3 regions of the Pantoea sp. B9002 genome follow, and region 3 is predicted to be linked to each of the others. Evidence: predicted binding sites of a transcription regulator. Region 3 holds the regulator's gene; each other region holds the start of a gene.

Region 1 (5,038 bases), on a different contig from region 3:
CCGCCGGGAACAGCGTGCGCAACGTGGTGAAATTGCGAATATCCAGCGAGCCGCTGTGCCAGAAGCGCAGATGATCGTAGATGTCGGGATTGAGCAGCGACAGGCCAGAGGTTAATCCATCCAGCACCGCGCCCAGCGCCACGCCGGCCAGCGTCAGACGTACCGGATTGACGCGCCCGCCGCCAATCGCGCCGGTCATCGCCACCAGCACTGAAGCCAGCAGCGCGCCGCCAAAGGCGAAGCCGAGCCAATCCAACGGCGAGTCAGCACCGAACAGCGCAATGCCAATCACCACCGCAAATCCGGCTCCGGCGTTGACGCCTAGAATGCCGGGATCGGCCAGCGGATTGCGCGTCAGGCTCTGCATCAACGCACCGGCGAGGCCGAGCGCCACGCCCGCCAGTAAACCGGCTAGCGTGCGCGGCAGGCGCGCGTCGCGCACAATGACGCACTCCGCGCTGTTACAGGAGGTGGTAAGCGAATGATAAACATCGGGAAGCGGTATTGATTTTGCCCCCAGCATTAAGCTGAGCGCGATGAGGAGCAAGAGCAGAATCCCTGAGCCTGCTAATGCACGAATCTGGCGCATAGCGTTCTAAACCTTCACTGTTCAACGTCGTCGCATGCGCGATGTAACTTGATAATGGTTATCGTTATTACTCGCGTTTAGCTATGTTACCATGACTCGCCTCGCGGACGATGAGGAAAATTGGTGCAATAAGGCGAACACATGAACAAATCTTCCCACTTTATCGATCTCTCGCTGCTGAAAACCCATCCGGCTTTTCGCGCGGTGTTTATCGCGCGTTTTATCTCGATTGTCGCGCTCGGCATGCTCGCCGTGGCGGTGCCGGTACAGATTCAGCACATGACCCATTCACCGCTGCTGGTGGGCTTGGCGGTGACGCTGGCCGCTGCCGGCATGTTTATCGGCCTGCTCACCGGCGGCGTTTTGGCAGATCGCCATGAACGCAAAAAGCTGATTTTGTTTGCCCGATCGACCTGCGGCTTAGGTTTTATCGCGCTGGCCATCAACGCCGCGCTACCGGAACCCTCTTTGATCGCGGTTTATCTGCTGGGTTTCTGGGATGGCTTTTTCGGCGCGATTGGCGTTACCGCGCTGCTGGCGGCGACGCCCGCGCTGGTCGGCAGGGAAAACATTATGCAGGCGGGCGCTATCACCATGTTGACGGTGCGCTTCGGCTCGATTTTATCGCCCGCGATTGCCGGTTTGGTGATTGCCCACGGCGGCGTGACGTGGAACTACGCACTCGCTGCCTTTGGCACCTTACTTACCGTGTTAACGCTGCTGAAACTGCCGACCTTGCCGCCTCCGCCGCAGCCGCGTGAACATCCGCTGAAATCCCTCGCCGCTGGCGTGCAGTTTCTTTTCGCCAGTCCGATTGTCGGCATGGTGGCGCTGATTGGCGCATTGGTCACGCTGGCCAGCGCGGTGCGCGTGCTTTATCCGTCACTCGCGCCGCATTGGTCAGTGAGCGCTGACCAGCTTGGCCTGATGTATGCCGCCGTGCCGCTCGGCGCAGCGATCGGCGCGTTCACCAGCGGTAAACTGAAACACGCCGCGCATCCCGGACAGCTGGTGCTCGGCAGTGCGATTGCGGCGTTTGTCGCGCTGGGATTGTTTAGCCTGATGCCGAATCTGCCGCTGGCGTTAGCCTGTTTAGTCGCTTTCGGTTACTTCAGCGCCATCAACAGCCTGGTACAGTACGCGATGATTCAGGCATTAACGCCAGATCATCTGTTGGGCCGCATCAACGGCTTGTGGACCGCACAGAACGTGACCGGCGATGCGATTGGTGCAGCGGTAATTGGCGCGATGGGTTCATGGTTGCTGCCACCACAGGCCGCCGCGGTATTTGGCTTTGCGGCGGCGCTGCTCGGCATCGTGATGTGGTTGGTGATGGGCCGTTTACGTCGTTACCATCCGCCAGCACCAGAGCTGGCGGAACAGGCATCATGATTTAACGAACAGCTTTTCCAGACGCGCCAGCAGATTGCTGGCGCTGTAGTAATCGAGGCGGAATGAATCAACGCCCAGCTCGTAAACCTGCTTGTTTTGCACCGCCGCGTTTTGCGCGAGGAACGGATTGCTCAGCACCGATTGCGTGGTTTTATCGTCAGCGGCGAACAGCAGGAAGGTTTTACCGGTCAGGCCGCTGGCAACGTTTTCGCCCGACAGCTGAATGATGTCTTTGCGCTGTCCCATGCTGTGTCCCTGCTCAACCGTCGCCGGTGGCGTCGCCAGGGTAAAGCCAAGTTGTTCCAGCAGCTTGCCCTGCGCCGAAGCTGCGGTCCACACATTGACCGCGCGTCCGCCGCCGTTCCACACCATTGCGGAGACCGGCTGCGGTGGCAGCGTGATGGCTTTTTTCAGCGCCGCTTCACGATCGTCGAAAGCTTTAATGCGCTGCGCCGCCTGCGCTTCATGCCCGGTCGCCTGGCCTAACTGCGTGACGACATCCTGCCAGCTTTTGTCGTCGTAATTGACCACCAGCGTTGGTGCGATAGCCGAAAACTGTTCGGCAAGCTTGATGGCAGAATCGTTGCCGGTGGCGCTAACGATGATCAGATCCGGCGCTTGGGCGGCAACCGCTTCGGCATTCGGTTCACCGATGTACAGACGTTGAAGATGCTGCTTTTTAGCAACATCGCTCCACTGGCGGAAAAAACCCTGATCGTCGGCCAGACGACTGTTCGGCGCTGTCGCGCCGGAAGCAATGACGGGTGCATCAATGGCCAGCAGCGATCCGGTCAGCGTGACGCTGGTCGAGACAATGCGCTGCGGCGCGTGATTGAGCGTGATCGATCCGTTGGCACCCTGAACGGTGCGCGGCCAACCTTGTTCGGCATGGGCGACGCTGGTGAAAATCTGGAAAACACATATAAGGGCTGCAATGCCCCAAAAACCGCATTTATTCATAAGTTTTGGTCCACTTTTTAGCATATTGCCCTGCTTAGCGTCAGCGCCTGATTACGTCTAAACGCAGCTGAAATCCCGCGAATGGATTGACACTTTTGCCCAATCGACGTAGGTTACAGGCCCATAATAAAAATGATAATCATTCTTAATAATCTTATCATTTATAGGTGAAAATTATGGTGGAATCTTCCACGTTTGAAAATGCCTGGCTGAAGGATTATTCCGCGCTAAGCCGTGGTTTCCTCTTTACCTCGCCGTGGCGTAGTTTGGCAACGCAAGGATGCTATACCACCATTACCGCGCCGGTAGATGACGCCGCGTCGCTGGACGGTGATTTCCAACAACAGCTGCGTCAGCATTTTGCCGCGGCGAAAAAACAGGGCATCGACAATCCGATTCTGGTCGGGGCGATCCCGTTTGACGTCAGCCAGCCCGCTGCGCTGTTTATTCCTGAATCCTATCAAACGTTTAATCGCGCTGACCTGCAAAACGCGCTGCCGGAAAATGTCAGCGATCTGCCGCAGGTGCGGCGTCGCACCGCAGTGCCGGATCACGATGTGTTTACCACGATGGTGGCAGATGCGGTGGCGGCCACGCAGCGCGGCGATCTGGATAAAGTGGTGCTGTCGCGTCTGATGGATATCGTTACCGAACAGCCGGTTGATACCGCAGCGCTGATGCAGCGCGTGATTGCGCAGAACCCCAACAGCTACCATTTCCATCTGCCGCTGCCGCAAGGCGGTGCGCTGATTGGCGCCAGTCCGGAGCTGATGCTGCGCAAACAGGGGCGCGATTTTAGCTCTTGTCCGCTGGCCGGATCGGCGCGCCGCGATCATCACGATGCGCAGCTGGATCGCCTGGCCGGTGAATCGCTGATGGGATCAGACAAAGATCGTCATGAACACAAACTGGTAACGGATGCGATGCGTGACACGCTGCAAGCGCGCAGCCGTTTGCTGTCGGTGCCAACTATCCCATCGCTGATCACCACCGCCACGCTGTGGCATCTCGCCACGCAAATTGACGGTGAAGTGCAGGATGAGCGCGAAAATGCGCTGTCGCTGGCTTGCCTGTTGCATCCCACGCCAGCATTGAGCGGCTTCCCGCATCAGCGCGCACAGCAGCTCATTCAGCAGCTGGAACCTTTTGATCGCCAACTGTTTGGCGGCATCGTCGGCTGGTGCGACAGCGAAGGCAATGGCGAATGGGTGGTCACCATCCGCTGTGGCACCGTGCACGGCACGCGTGTGCGCCTGTTTGCCGGCGCGGGCATCGTTGCCGACTCCCAACCTGAATCAGAGTGGCGTGAAACCGGCGTGAAGCTGGATACCATGCTGCGCGCCTTTGGACTGCAATAAAGGAAAGAGCATGAGCATTCCCTATACTCGCTGGCCGGACGATCTGGCTGCGCGCTACCGCGAAAAAGGCTACTGGCTGGATGTGCCGATGACCGATATTTTGGCGCGTCAGCAGCATAACGATGCCATTGCGGTGATTGATGGCGATCGTCAGATCAGCTATCGCGAAATGGATGTGCTGAGCAGCAACCTGGCCGCCGCGCTGCAGCGTCGTGGCCTGCAAAACGGCGATACTGCGCTGGTGCAGCTTGGCAACGTGGCCGATTTTTATGTCACGGTATTTGCGCTGTTTAAGCTCGGCGTGGCGTCGGTATTCGCGCTGTTTAGCCATCAGCGCACCGAACTGAACGCCTATGCGGCGCAGATCGAACCTAAGCTGCTGATTGCTGATCGCACTCACGCGCTGTTTGCTGACGATAGCTTTATCAACGCACTGTGCGCCGCGCAGCCTTCGCTGCAGCAGGTAATTCTGCGTAATGACAACCAGCCGGAAAACACGCTGGAAGCGCTGATGGCGGAAGCCGCGGGTGATTTCGTCGCCACGCCAACCGCCGCCGATGAAGTGGCGTTTTTCCAGCTCTCCGGCGGCAGCACCGGCACGCCGAAGCTGATTCCGCGCACCCACAACGACTATTACTACAGCATTCGCGCCAGTGATGAGATCTGCGCAGTGACCGCCGATACGCGCTATCTCATCGCCCTGCCCGCGCCGCATAACTTTGCCATGAGCTCACCAGGT
Region 2 (5,038 bases), on a different contig from region 3:
CTGGAGCAGCAGGTCGCCGTGGCACTGTTCCGCATCCAGCGAATCGTTGGGAAAACGCGTCATGGTTTGCAGCTGTGCAGGCTTGTGTTTGCTCAAGCCGAAGCGCTCATCAAACAGCGAGGTGCCCACCGATAACGTCATGGTGAGATTATCGGGTGCGATATCGGCACCGAGAATCCCCGAATCCATCGGCGGCAGCTGCGGATTAGTAACCGCCGGCGCCGGTCCACCTTGCGTGAGAAACGCGAAGCGATCGGTTAGCAAGCGGAACAGACGTTCAAGGTCAGCTTTGTCGCTCGCCAGCACATCAAACGCCACCAGCATCATTGAGGCCTGCTGCGGCGTGACAATACCGGCCTGATGGGCACCGTAAAAAGGTTGCGCCTGCTGACGCGAGTTGGGTGCAACCGTGCCGGGAGAGAAGCTATCGGCGGCTGCCGTGTGGAACGGACAACCGCCGCCGAGGGCGGCCGCGCCGCCCAACATGCCTAATCCCTGCAATAATCGACGACGCGACGGCTGCGCCGCGTCATTTTTATCACTCATGATCAGTCGAGACCCAAGGTTCCACGCAGCAGGGAGAGATCTTCCGCCAGCGTGGTAATCGGGCCTTTCAGCGCGTTACGGTCAGCGGTGGTCAGTTTTTCGTACGATTCAAAGCCGTCTTTGGTGCGATATTTGCTGAGAATGCCGTCCACTTTCTTAAAATTAGCATCCACTTTCGCCAGCAGCTGCGGATTGTTTTTCTGCAGCAGCGGACGCAGCAGATCAACGATTTTCTGCGCGCCATCGATGTTGGCCTGGAAGTCAGAGAGGTCGGTACGGCTGTAACGATCCTCTTCACCAGAGATCTTGCTGGAGGCCACTTCCTCGATCAGACCGGCCGCGCCGCCGACCACTTTCGCCGGTGGGAACGCCAGTTCGCTGATGCGGGTTTGCAGATCCAGCACGTCCTGATTCAGCTTAGTGGCAAACTCTTCCGCACCTTTGGTGGTGTTATCGGCGAACAGGATTTTTTCCAGGCGGTGGAAACCGGTGAATTTCGGATCTTCGTTTTTCTTTTCGAAGTCATCTTCACGCGCATCAATACTGCCATCGAGATCGGAGAACAGCTCAGCAATCGGTTCGATACGCTCGTAATGCACGCGCGTGGGTGCGAACAGCGCTTTGGCTTTCTCGATGTCGCCGGCTTTCACCGCATCGGTAAACGCTTTGGTGCCTGCTACCAGCTCTTTCACTTCATTCATCACGTAGACTTTGTAGTCGGCGATCGGGCCAACCAGCTCCAGCACATCCGGCTTACCGTTTGCTGCTTTCTTCGCATCACCGCTCACCACCAGCTTGCCTTTCGGGTTGCTGAGCAGGCCGCAGGTCATGTCATATTCGCCCGCTTCCAGATTGGCGGTGAGTTTCTGGCTGAAGCCCGGCGCGATGTTCTCACGCTCTTCCACCACCATCACCCCTTTCAGAATCTCCCACTCCAGCGCTTTCTGGCTGTTGTTTTTGATGATGAACTGGGTTTTACCGGCCTGCACGTTGAGCGACATCGGCTCACATTGTTTGTCCGTCACGGTGACCGTGACTTGCGGGACGGCAGCAGCAGAAGCGGCACCGGAAAGCGCCAGCATAGCAACCAACAGCGCCTTGCGGCGGAAGCGAATCGTCATAGTGATATCCCTGTTACATGGAAGAACAGGCGCGCAATCGCGCCTGATTAAATTTCAGCGTGTGGTACGTGCCGCGTTGACTGAAGGCCGGGCCGGGAAGAAAAACAGCAGCAGCGCCGGGATGAGATAGGCAAGCCACACCGCCACTTCGCTGACACTTGGCGTTTCCTGATAACCCAAAATCCCTTCCAAAAGCGTGCCGAACACCGAGTGCGTTGAGAGCGTGTTACTCATATCAAACGCCACATCCTGGAAGTGATTCCACAATCCGGCTTCATGGAAGGCGCGAATGGCACCGGCGGAGAGTCCAGCCGCAACAAACAGAATGAACAAGCTGGTCCAGCGGAAAAAGTGCGCCAGATTCAGGCGAATGCCGCCGTAATAGAGCAAAAAGCCCAGCGCCACGGCAGTTGCGAGGCCGAGCACCGCGCCGAGCGGCGGCGCATATCCCACATCCTGAGTGAAGGCGGCCAGCAGGAAGAACACCGATTCCAGCCCTTCACGCGCTACCGCCAGAAACACCATCAGCACCAGCGGGAAGCCGCTGCTGCCCTGCTTCTGCAACGCCTGATCAACCGATTTTTCCAGCGTGGCTTTGATATTGCGTGAGACTTTGCGCATCCAGAACACCATCGACGTCAGGATCACCACGGCAATCACCGCGACAATGCCTTCGAACAGCTCCTGCTGTTTCTGCGGGAACTCGCCGGTGGTTTCATTGATGAAGATGCCTAAGGCCAGACAGAGCGCGGCAGCGATAAATACGCCGGCCCACATGGCGGGAAACCATTGGGTGCGCTGGGTGCGTTTGAGATAGCTAGCAATCAGGCTGACGATGAGCGCTGCTTCCAGACCTTCGCGCAGCATGATGAGAAAGGGAACGAACATCACCAACCTCTTGAATTTTAAGAAGGGTAAACCTTAGGTAAAAAAACGTAAAGTGCGAACGATAGTGATTATCATTACTGAAGGGAGAAATACAAGTCACTGCAGGAAATTAATTTTGTTTTTGCGGATGGGGGAGCGGGTTTTGTGGGGTGCGCATTGATGCGCACCTGGGTGTTTAGCGAAGTGGGAATGAGGTCGCCATAAATGGCGACCCTACGGGATTACTTGCTTTGGTATTGGGCTTCGGCGGCGGCAAAGCGCTGCTGCGCCGCTTCTGATGGGCCGCGACCCAGCAGGCTGAACACCACAATCGCGATACTGGCGAACGCGAAGCCTGGAATGATTTCATACAATTCTGCGTAGCCGTAATCTTTCCACAGCAACACGGTCAGCGCGCCAATCACCATACCGGCCAGCGCACCGTTGCGTGTCATACGCTTCCAGCATACGCCGAACAGCACTACCGGACCAAAGGCGGCACCAAAGCCTGCCCACGCATAGCTCACCAGACCTAACACGCGGTTTTCCGGATTGGCGGCCAGCGCGATAGCGATCAAGGCAATCACCAGCACCATCAAGCGCCCTACCCACACCAGCTCTTTCTGGCTGGCATTTTTACGCAGGAAGCCTTTGTAGAGATCCTCGGTCAAGGCGCTGGAGCACACCAGCAGCTGGCAGCTTAAGGTCGACATCACCGCCGCCAGAATCGCCGAGAGCAAGATACCGGCAATCCACGGATTGAACAGAATACGCGCCAGTTCGATAAAGATACGCTCGCCGTTCTGGCTTACGCCCGCCGCCTGGTCAGGATGGTTCTCGAAGTAGGCGATACCAAAGAAGCCCACCGCAACCGCACCACCGAGGCACAGGATCATCCAGGTCATACCGATACGACGCGCGCTGCGGATGGTGTGATGCGAATCTGCCGCCATAAAGCGCGCCAGAATATGCGGCTGACCGAAGTAGCCAAGCCCCCAACCGAGCAGCGAAATCACCGCAACAAAGTTCAGCCCTTTCAGCATGTCGAGGTTTTCGAGGCTCTTCGCCCTGATCACCGCCAGTGAATCATCGAGTCCGCCGACGGCAACAATCACGATAATCGGCGTGAGAATCAGCGCAAAAATCATCAGGCTGGCCTGCACGGTATCGGTCCAGCTTACCGCGAGGAAACCGCCCACCAGCGTATAGAGGATGGTGGCGGCCGCACCGGCCCACAATGCGGTTTGGTAATCCATGCCGAAGGTGCTTTCGAACAGACGCGCACCGGCAACCACGCCAGACGCACAATAGATAGTGAAGAAGATCAGAATCACCACCGCCGAGATAACGCGCAGCAGTTTGCTGTTATCTTCGAAGCGGCTGGAGAAGAAGTCCGGCAGGGTTAACGCATTATCGTGATGCTCGGTCTGCACGCGCAGACGACCGGCGACGATGCGCCAGTTCAGCCATGCACCAATAATCAGGCCGATGGCGATCCAGCTTTCGGAAATGCCAGACAGGAAAATGGCGCCCGGCAGGCCCATCAATAACCAGCCGCTCATATCGGAAGCGCCAGCAGAGAGCGCGGTCACGACGCTACCTAAACTGCGTCCGCCGAGAATATAGTCGTCGAAGCTTTTGGTTGATCGCCAGGCGATGAACCCGATTAGCACCATCCCAAGGATATACACTACAAAGGTCACCAACATCGGTGTACTTACACTCATGAGTCTCTCCACTTATTATTTGATCCATTAAGAGAAATCTTTTTGGTCAGCGCTGTCGGAACGGGACAGCAGCATGATTTCACCGCATCCAGAGAAAGCGATTTCCCTTAAGGCGCGGTATCCTGCCGCAAAGGGTCGGTGCGCACAATGCATTTAACACAGCTGTCACACCGGTTTCACCTTCCTTCGCTTTTTAAATGCCAACAGGTTGCGCCTGTTCACAGTTTGAGTTGCACCTTTACTGATCCAAGAACCGTCTTGTTGCAGGCAGTTGCAACTTTGGCGAGCTTCTTGCAGCAAGTTTCATGCCGTATTTATCGGTTTAACATTCTAAGCGGTTTAAATCGTGCAACCGAGGTCACATTTAACCTGGTTGCACAAAGTTGCAACATAGGTGATATTGCTGCCACGCAAGCGTTGAATCACTATTTTTGAGGACGAGGACATCATGGCAAGCACCACCATGGGGGTGAAGCTGGACGAAGCCACCCGCGATCGCATTAAACTGGCGGCACAGAAACTTGACCGCACATCACACTGGTTGATCAAGCAGGCAATTTTTAACTATCTGGAGCAGCTGGAAGCCGGTGAATCCGTGCCTGAAATCCCGCAATTGCTGATTGATGCCGCCGGTGATGAAAGCGTTCCCGACGAGGCGCTGCAACCTTTCCTCGACTTCGCCGAACATATTTTACCGCAGTCGGTCAGCCGCTCAGCGATCACCGCCGCATGGCGTCGTCCGGAAACGGATGCGGTGCCGATGCTGCTGGAACAAGC
Region 3 (5,038 bases):
TGCGCACCATATCGATCGCGCGGGTGTGATTGGCCACTCAATGGGCGGCAAAATCGCCATGGCGCTCAGTGCCATCGCGCCGGAACGTATCGAAAAAATGGTGATGATCGATATCGCGCCCGTTGATTACCAAACGCGCCGCCATGACGAAATTTTTGCCGCTATTCGCGCCGTGAGCGCCGCGGGCGTCACGCGCCGCAGCGAAGCCGCTGAAGTGATGCGTCAGCATATTGATCAAGAAGGCGTGATCCAGTTCATCCTCAAGTCTTTCGCAGAGGGCGAATGGCGCTTTAATGTGCCGGTGCTGTGGGATAATTACAGCACCATTTCCGGCTGGGAAGAGATTCCTGCGTGGCCGCATCCGGCACTGTTTATCCGCGGCGGCGATTCGCCTTATCTGGATAATCAGCATCGCGATGCGCTGCTGCGTCAGTTCCCACAGGCGCATGCACATGTGATCAGCGGCGCTGGACATTGGGTGCACGCCGAGAAACCCGATGCGGTGCTACGCGCCGTTCGGCGTTTTTTTAACCTGTAAAAGCAAAAGCTTGCCGCTTGCGCTTTAGGGTTGGCGTCAGGGAAGGCGCTGGAGTATGATGTCGCGCTAAAAATTTGCCACGGATATTTTTTCGCCGTGGTCGGGCCGATAATGTTTTAATCGCGCAGCGCCTTTCCGCCGTTCGCGCCCACTCAGTTTTACAAACCATGGCAAAAGAACAGACAGACCGCACTACGCTTGATCTCTTCGCAGACGAGCGGCGTCCTGGTCGCCCGAAAACCAGCCCGCTGACGCGTGATGAACAGTTACGCATCAACAAACGTAATCAGCTCAAGCGCGATAAAGTGCGTGGGCTGCGTCGTGTTGAGCTGAAGATGTCGAGCGAGGCGGTTGACGCGCTCAGCACGCTGGCCGATCAGCAGAACATCAGTCGCAGCGAATTGATTGAACAAATGCTGCTGGCACAGCTCAAACTGTCGTAACGCGCGAAGACCGCACGCTGGAACACAAAGTCACGGCTTTACAAGTTCCGCACTTTTTACCGGTCTGCTATTATTCGCATAACTGTGCAGTCAACTGACTTACTTTCACAATCAGGATTCAAGAGGTTACCTAACCCATGGCAATCGTAGGCATTTTCTTCGGCAGCGATACCGGCAACACTGAAAACATTGCAAAGATGATCCAGAAACAACTGGGTAAAGATGTCGCCGAAGTGCATGACATTGCTAAGAGCACCAAAGAAGATCTCGATGCGTTCGACATCCTGCTGCTGGGCATTCCAACCTGGTATTACGGCGAAGCGCAGTGTGACTGGGATGATTTCTTCCCGACGCTGGAAGAGATTGATTTCAATGGCAAGCTGGTAGCGCTGTTTGGTTGTGGCGATCAGGAAGATTACGCCGAGTACTTCTGTGACGCGATGGGCACCATCCGTGACATCATCGAACCGAACGGTGCGGTGATCGTTGGTCACTGGCCAACCGAAGGCTATCACTTCGAAGCCTCTAAAGGCCTGGCCGATGACAAAAACTTCCTTGGTCTGGCCATTGACGAAGATCGTCAGCCAGAATTGACCAACGAACGCGTTGAGAAGTGGGTGAAGCAGATCTTCGACGAGCTGCAGCTGAAAGAGATTATTGAAGCTTAATTCCCTGCTCTGCCCGATGTGCACACTGCCTCACATCGGGCAACGGAATTTCCTATAAAAATAATAGCTACGGTTTTTTAACTTTTCCCCGCAAATCTGTAGAATACCCGCAATGGTCATCCGCTTATTCCTCTGGCAGTAGAATGAGGCTGAGTGAAATGGAATCCAAAACCCAAGCGTCTTGAAGACGTTAGTGACGATATCCTTACAACCTTTGGTGATTAAGGACGTTGCCTTGGTTTTCATTTCACTGCTTGAGTTCTATAATGAGACGCAAATGAGAATGCGCGTTGACCTAAACATTCAAGGCCCCTGCGCCGCAAGTGACTAGCAAAGTAACAGGACAATATCCGCATGACTGACAACAACTCCGCATTGAAGAAGGCTGGCCTGAAAGTCACGCTACCCAGACTGAAAATTCTGGAAGTGCTTCAGGGACCCGGCCCCGAGTCCCATCACGTCAGTGCGGAAGATTTGTATAAGCGCCTGATTGATATGGGCGAAGAGATTGGTCTGGCAACGGTGTATCGCGTTCTTAACCAGTTTGACGACGCGGGCATTGTAACCCGTCACAACTTTGAAGGCGGTAAATCTGTCTTCGAACTGACTCAGCAGCATCACCACGATCACTTGATCTGCCTGGATTGTGGCAAAGTTATCGAATTCAGCGATGAATCAATCGAAACGCGTCAGCGTGAAATTGCCACTCGCCACGGTATCAAACTCAGCAACCACAGCCTGTACCTGTATGGTCACTGTGCTCTGGGAGACTGCCGCGAAGACGATACGCTCCACGATAAGTAATTAAGTGTGCTATGCAGTATAAAAAAACCGGCGCTTGAGCCGGTTTTTTTATGCCTGAAATCAGGCAACGAGCGTTTCTTGTAAGTAGCGCCAACGCGGAATGGCGGTGCTGCAATCCAGTACCGCCAGTGAAATACGGCTCTGATTGATGCCGTTCATCATCTGTAATTCACGATACTGAATCGTCACTTCCTCGCTTTGCTGCGAGATGATGGCGTGCTCACTGGTAGCAATGCGCATCCCTTCGCGCTGCCCCTGCAACTGGCGAAACAGCACTTCCATTTCATTGAGATCCAATCGTTTGCCTTGCGGCGTGACCATTTTGAACTCGGGATGAAAGTGCGACAAAAACAGATCAATACTGTCATCGCTGCCTTCTGCCTGATTGAAAATACGTTCGATAAGCTGATGTAAAACCACCACGCTATGCCTGGCTTCCTGGGCGAGACTTGTCATTTTTTTTCCTTAGATAAGCCGCGGAGCAACGTCTGAGAGCGCATAGCCTACCTGAAAAAAAGTTTTTCACACTGGCAAATGGGTTAATTTTTCTAAAGTCAGAATAGTCGCAAATAGGGAATTAAAGGCGGATTGAGGCGGGCAGCATAAAAGGTCGTATCTTGCCAAATAGAGATAATAAAAAAGGGCGATTGCTCGCCCTTTCATGATCTTATCGTGCTAGCGACTAAAACTATTAATCGCCGATTTTTGCCCAGGTATCACGCAAACCCACGGTGCGGTTAAACACCAGTTTGGCTGGCTGTGAATAGACGCTATCAGCACAGAAATAGCCTTCGCGTTCGAACTGGTACGGCGCCATCGGATCCGCTGCACGCAAACCTGGCTCAACGAAGCCCTGTTTGATTTCCAGTGAGTTCGGGTTGATGGTGGTGAGGAAATCCTCAGCCGCGCCCGGATTTGGCACGCTAAACAGACGATCGTAGAGACGAAATTCCGCCGGCAGTGCGTGAATAGCGGAAACCCAGTGGATCACGCCCTTCACTTTACGTCCATCAGCTGGATCTTTGCTCAGCGTATCGACGTCGCAGGTACAGTAAATGCAGGTAATATTACCTTCATCATCCTTTGCCACGCGCTCGGCACGGATCACATAGGCGTTACGCAGACGGACTTCTTTACCCAGCACCAGACGCTTGTATTGCTTATTGGCTTCTTCACGGAAATCTGCGCGATCGATCCACACTTCACGGCTGAATGGCACTTCACGCGTGCCCATCTCCGGATTGTTCGGATGATTTGGCATGGTGATGATCTCTTCATAACCGGCAGGCAGGTTTTCAATCACCACCTTCAACGGTTCCATCACCGCCATCGCACGTGGCGCGTTTTCATTGAGATCGTCACGAATACACGACTCCAGTGAAGCCATCTCTACGATATTGTCCTGCTTAGTCACGCCAATGCGGCGGCAGAATTCACGGATAGAAGCGGCGCTGTAACCACGGCGACGCAGACCCGAAACGGTCAGCATGCGCGGATCGTCCCAGCCTTCTACAACTTTCTCGCTTACCAGCTGAGTCAGTTTACGCTTCGACATCACCGCGTATTCCAGATTCAGGCGTGAGAACTCATACTGACGCGGATGGACCGGAATGGTGATGTTATCCAGCACCCAATCGTACAAACGACGGTTATCCTGGAACTCCAGCGTGCAGAGAGAGTGCGTAATGCCTTCAATCGCATCCGAAATGCAATGGGTGAAGTCGTACATCGGGTAAATGCACCACTTGCTGCCAGTCTGATGATGATCGGCAAACTTAATGCGGTACAGCACCGGATCGCGCATCACGATGAAGCTGGACGCCATGTCGATTTTGGCACGCAGACAGGCTTTGCCCTCTTCGAAACCGCCATCGCGCATCTTCTGGAACAGCGCCAGGTTTTCTTCCACGCTGCGATCGCGATATGGGCTGTGTTTGCCCGGCGCCGTCAGGGAACCGCGATACTCACGGATCTCATCCGCCGACAGCTCATCAACGTAAGCCAGACCTTTATTGATCAGCTCAACCGCATAGTTGAACAGTTGGTCGAAGTAGTCTGAGGAGTAACGAATGTTGCCGCTCCACTCAAAGCCCAGCCATTGCACGTCACGCTTAATGGATTCGACAAACTCCAGATCTTCTTTTACTGGGTTAGTGTCGTCGAAACGCAGATTGCACTGACCTTGGTAGTCTTGCGCGATACCAAAGTTCAGGCAGATAGATTTCGCATGGCCAATATGCAGATAACCATTGGGCTCAGGCGGGAAACGGGTATGCACACTGTTGTGCTTACCGCTCGCCAAATCTTCGTCGATGATCTGACGAATAAAGTTCGTTGGGCGGGCTTCAGCCTCACTCATCTCAAAATCCTCAAAAACTATAACGGGTGATTTGTACCACGAAGTAACGGAGTATGATCCACAAAGCGCAGGAGGGAAACAACCGTTTGTTGGTCGTTTTAAAACAAAAAAGGCAGGAATCGCTTCCTGCCTTCTGGCTCAATCACAAGGACTTAGCCTTTAACCTCGTACAGCGGGGTTTGGCCTGCAACCACTGAACCGGTTGCCAGTAAATTCAGACCAGCGA

The links. The regulator Fur, encoded in region 3, represses iron uptake genes when iron is present. The targets are predictions, from matches to a motif close to ATAATAATGAGAACNACTATCAA.
Region 1: a site for Fur is predicted at 3,068-3,090, ahead of HX773_RS01725 (isochorismate synthase). Genes of this name have one in related genera too.
Region 2: a site for Fur is predicted at 2,614-2,636, ahead of efeU (iron uptake transporter permease EfeU). Genes of this name have one in related genera too.

The regions. Positions count from the first base shown of each region.
Region 1 is NZ_JACAPA010000002.1:220,776-225,813, reverse strand. Features, by position in the region: gene fepD (Fe(3+)-siderophore ABC transporter permease) at 1-589, opposite strand, end outside; gene entS (enterobactin transporter EntS) at 731-1,981, shown strand; gene fepB (Fe2+-enterobactin ABC transporter substrate-binding protein) at 1,976-2,941, opposite strand; gene HX773_RS01725 (isochorismate synthase) at 3,118-4,299, shown strand; gene HX773_RS01720 ((2,3-dihydroxybenzoyl)adenylate synthase) at 4,310-5,038, shown strand, end outside.
Region 2 is NZ_JACAPA010000004.1:73,267-78,304, reverse strand. Features, by position in the region: gene efeB (iron uptake transporter deferrochelatase/peroxidase subunit) at 1-546, opposite strand, end outside; gene efeO (iron uptake system protein EfeO) at 549-1,667, opposite strand; gene efeU (iron uptake transporter permease EfeU) at 1,722-2,555, opposite strand; gene putP (sodium/proline symporter PutP) at 2,777-4,261, opposite strand; gene putA (trifunctional transcriptional regulator/proline dehydrogenase/L-glutamate gamma-semialdehyde dehydrogenase) at 4,710-5,038, shown strand, end outside.
Region 3 is NZ_JACAPA010000011.1:282,768-287,805, reverse strand. Features, by position in the region: gene ybfF (esterase) at 1-538, shown strand, start outside; gene ybfE (LexA regulated protein) at 706-981, shown strand; gene fldA (flavodoxin FldA) at 1,119-1,649, shown strand; gene fur (ferric iron uptake transcriptional regulator) at 2,004-2,453, shown strand; gene HX773_RS09995 (hypothetical protein) at 2,514-2,909, opposite strand; gene glnS (glutamine--tRNA ligase) at 3,145-4,812, opposite strand; gene nagE (N-acetylglucosamine-specific PTS transporter subunit IIBC) at 4,965-5,038, opposite strand, start outside.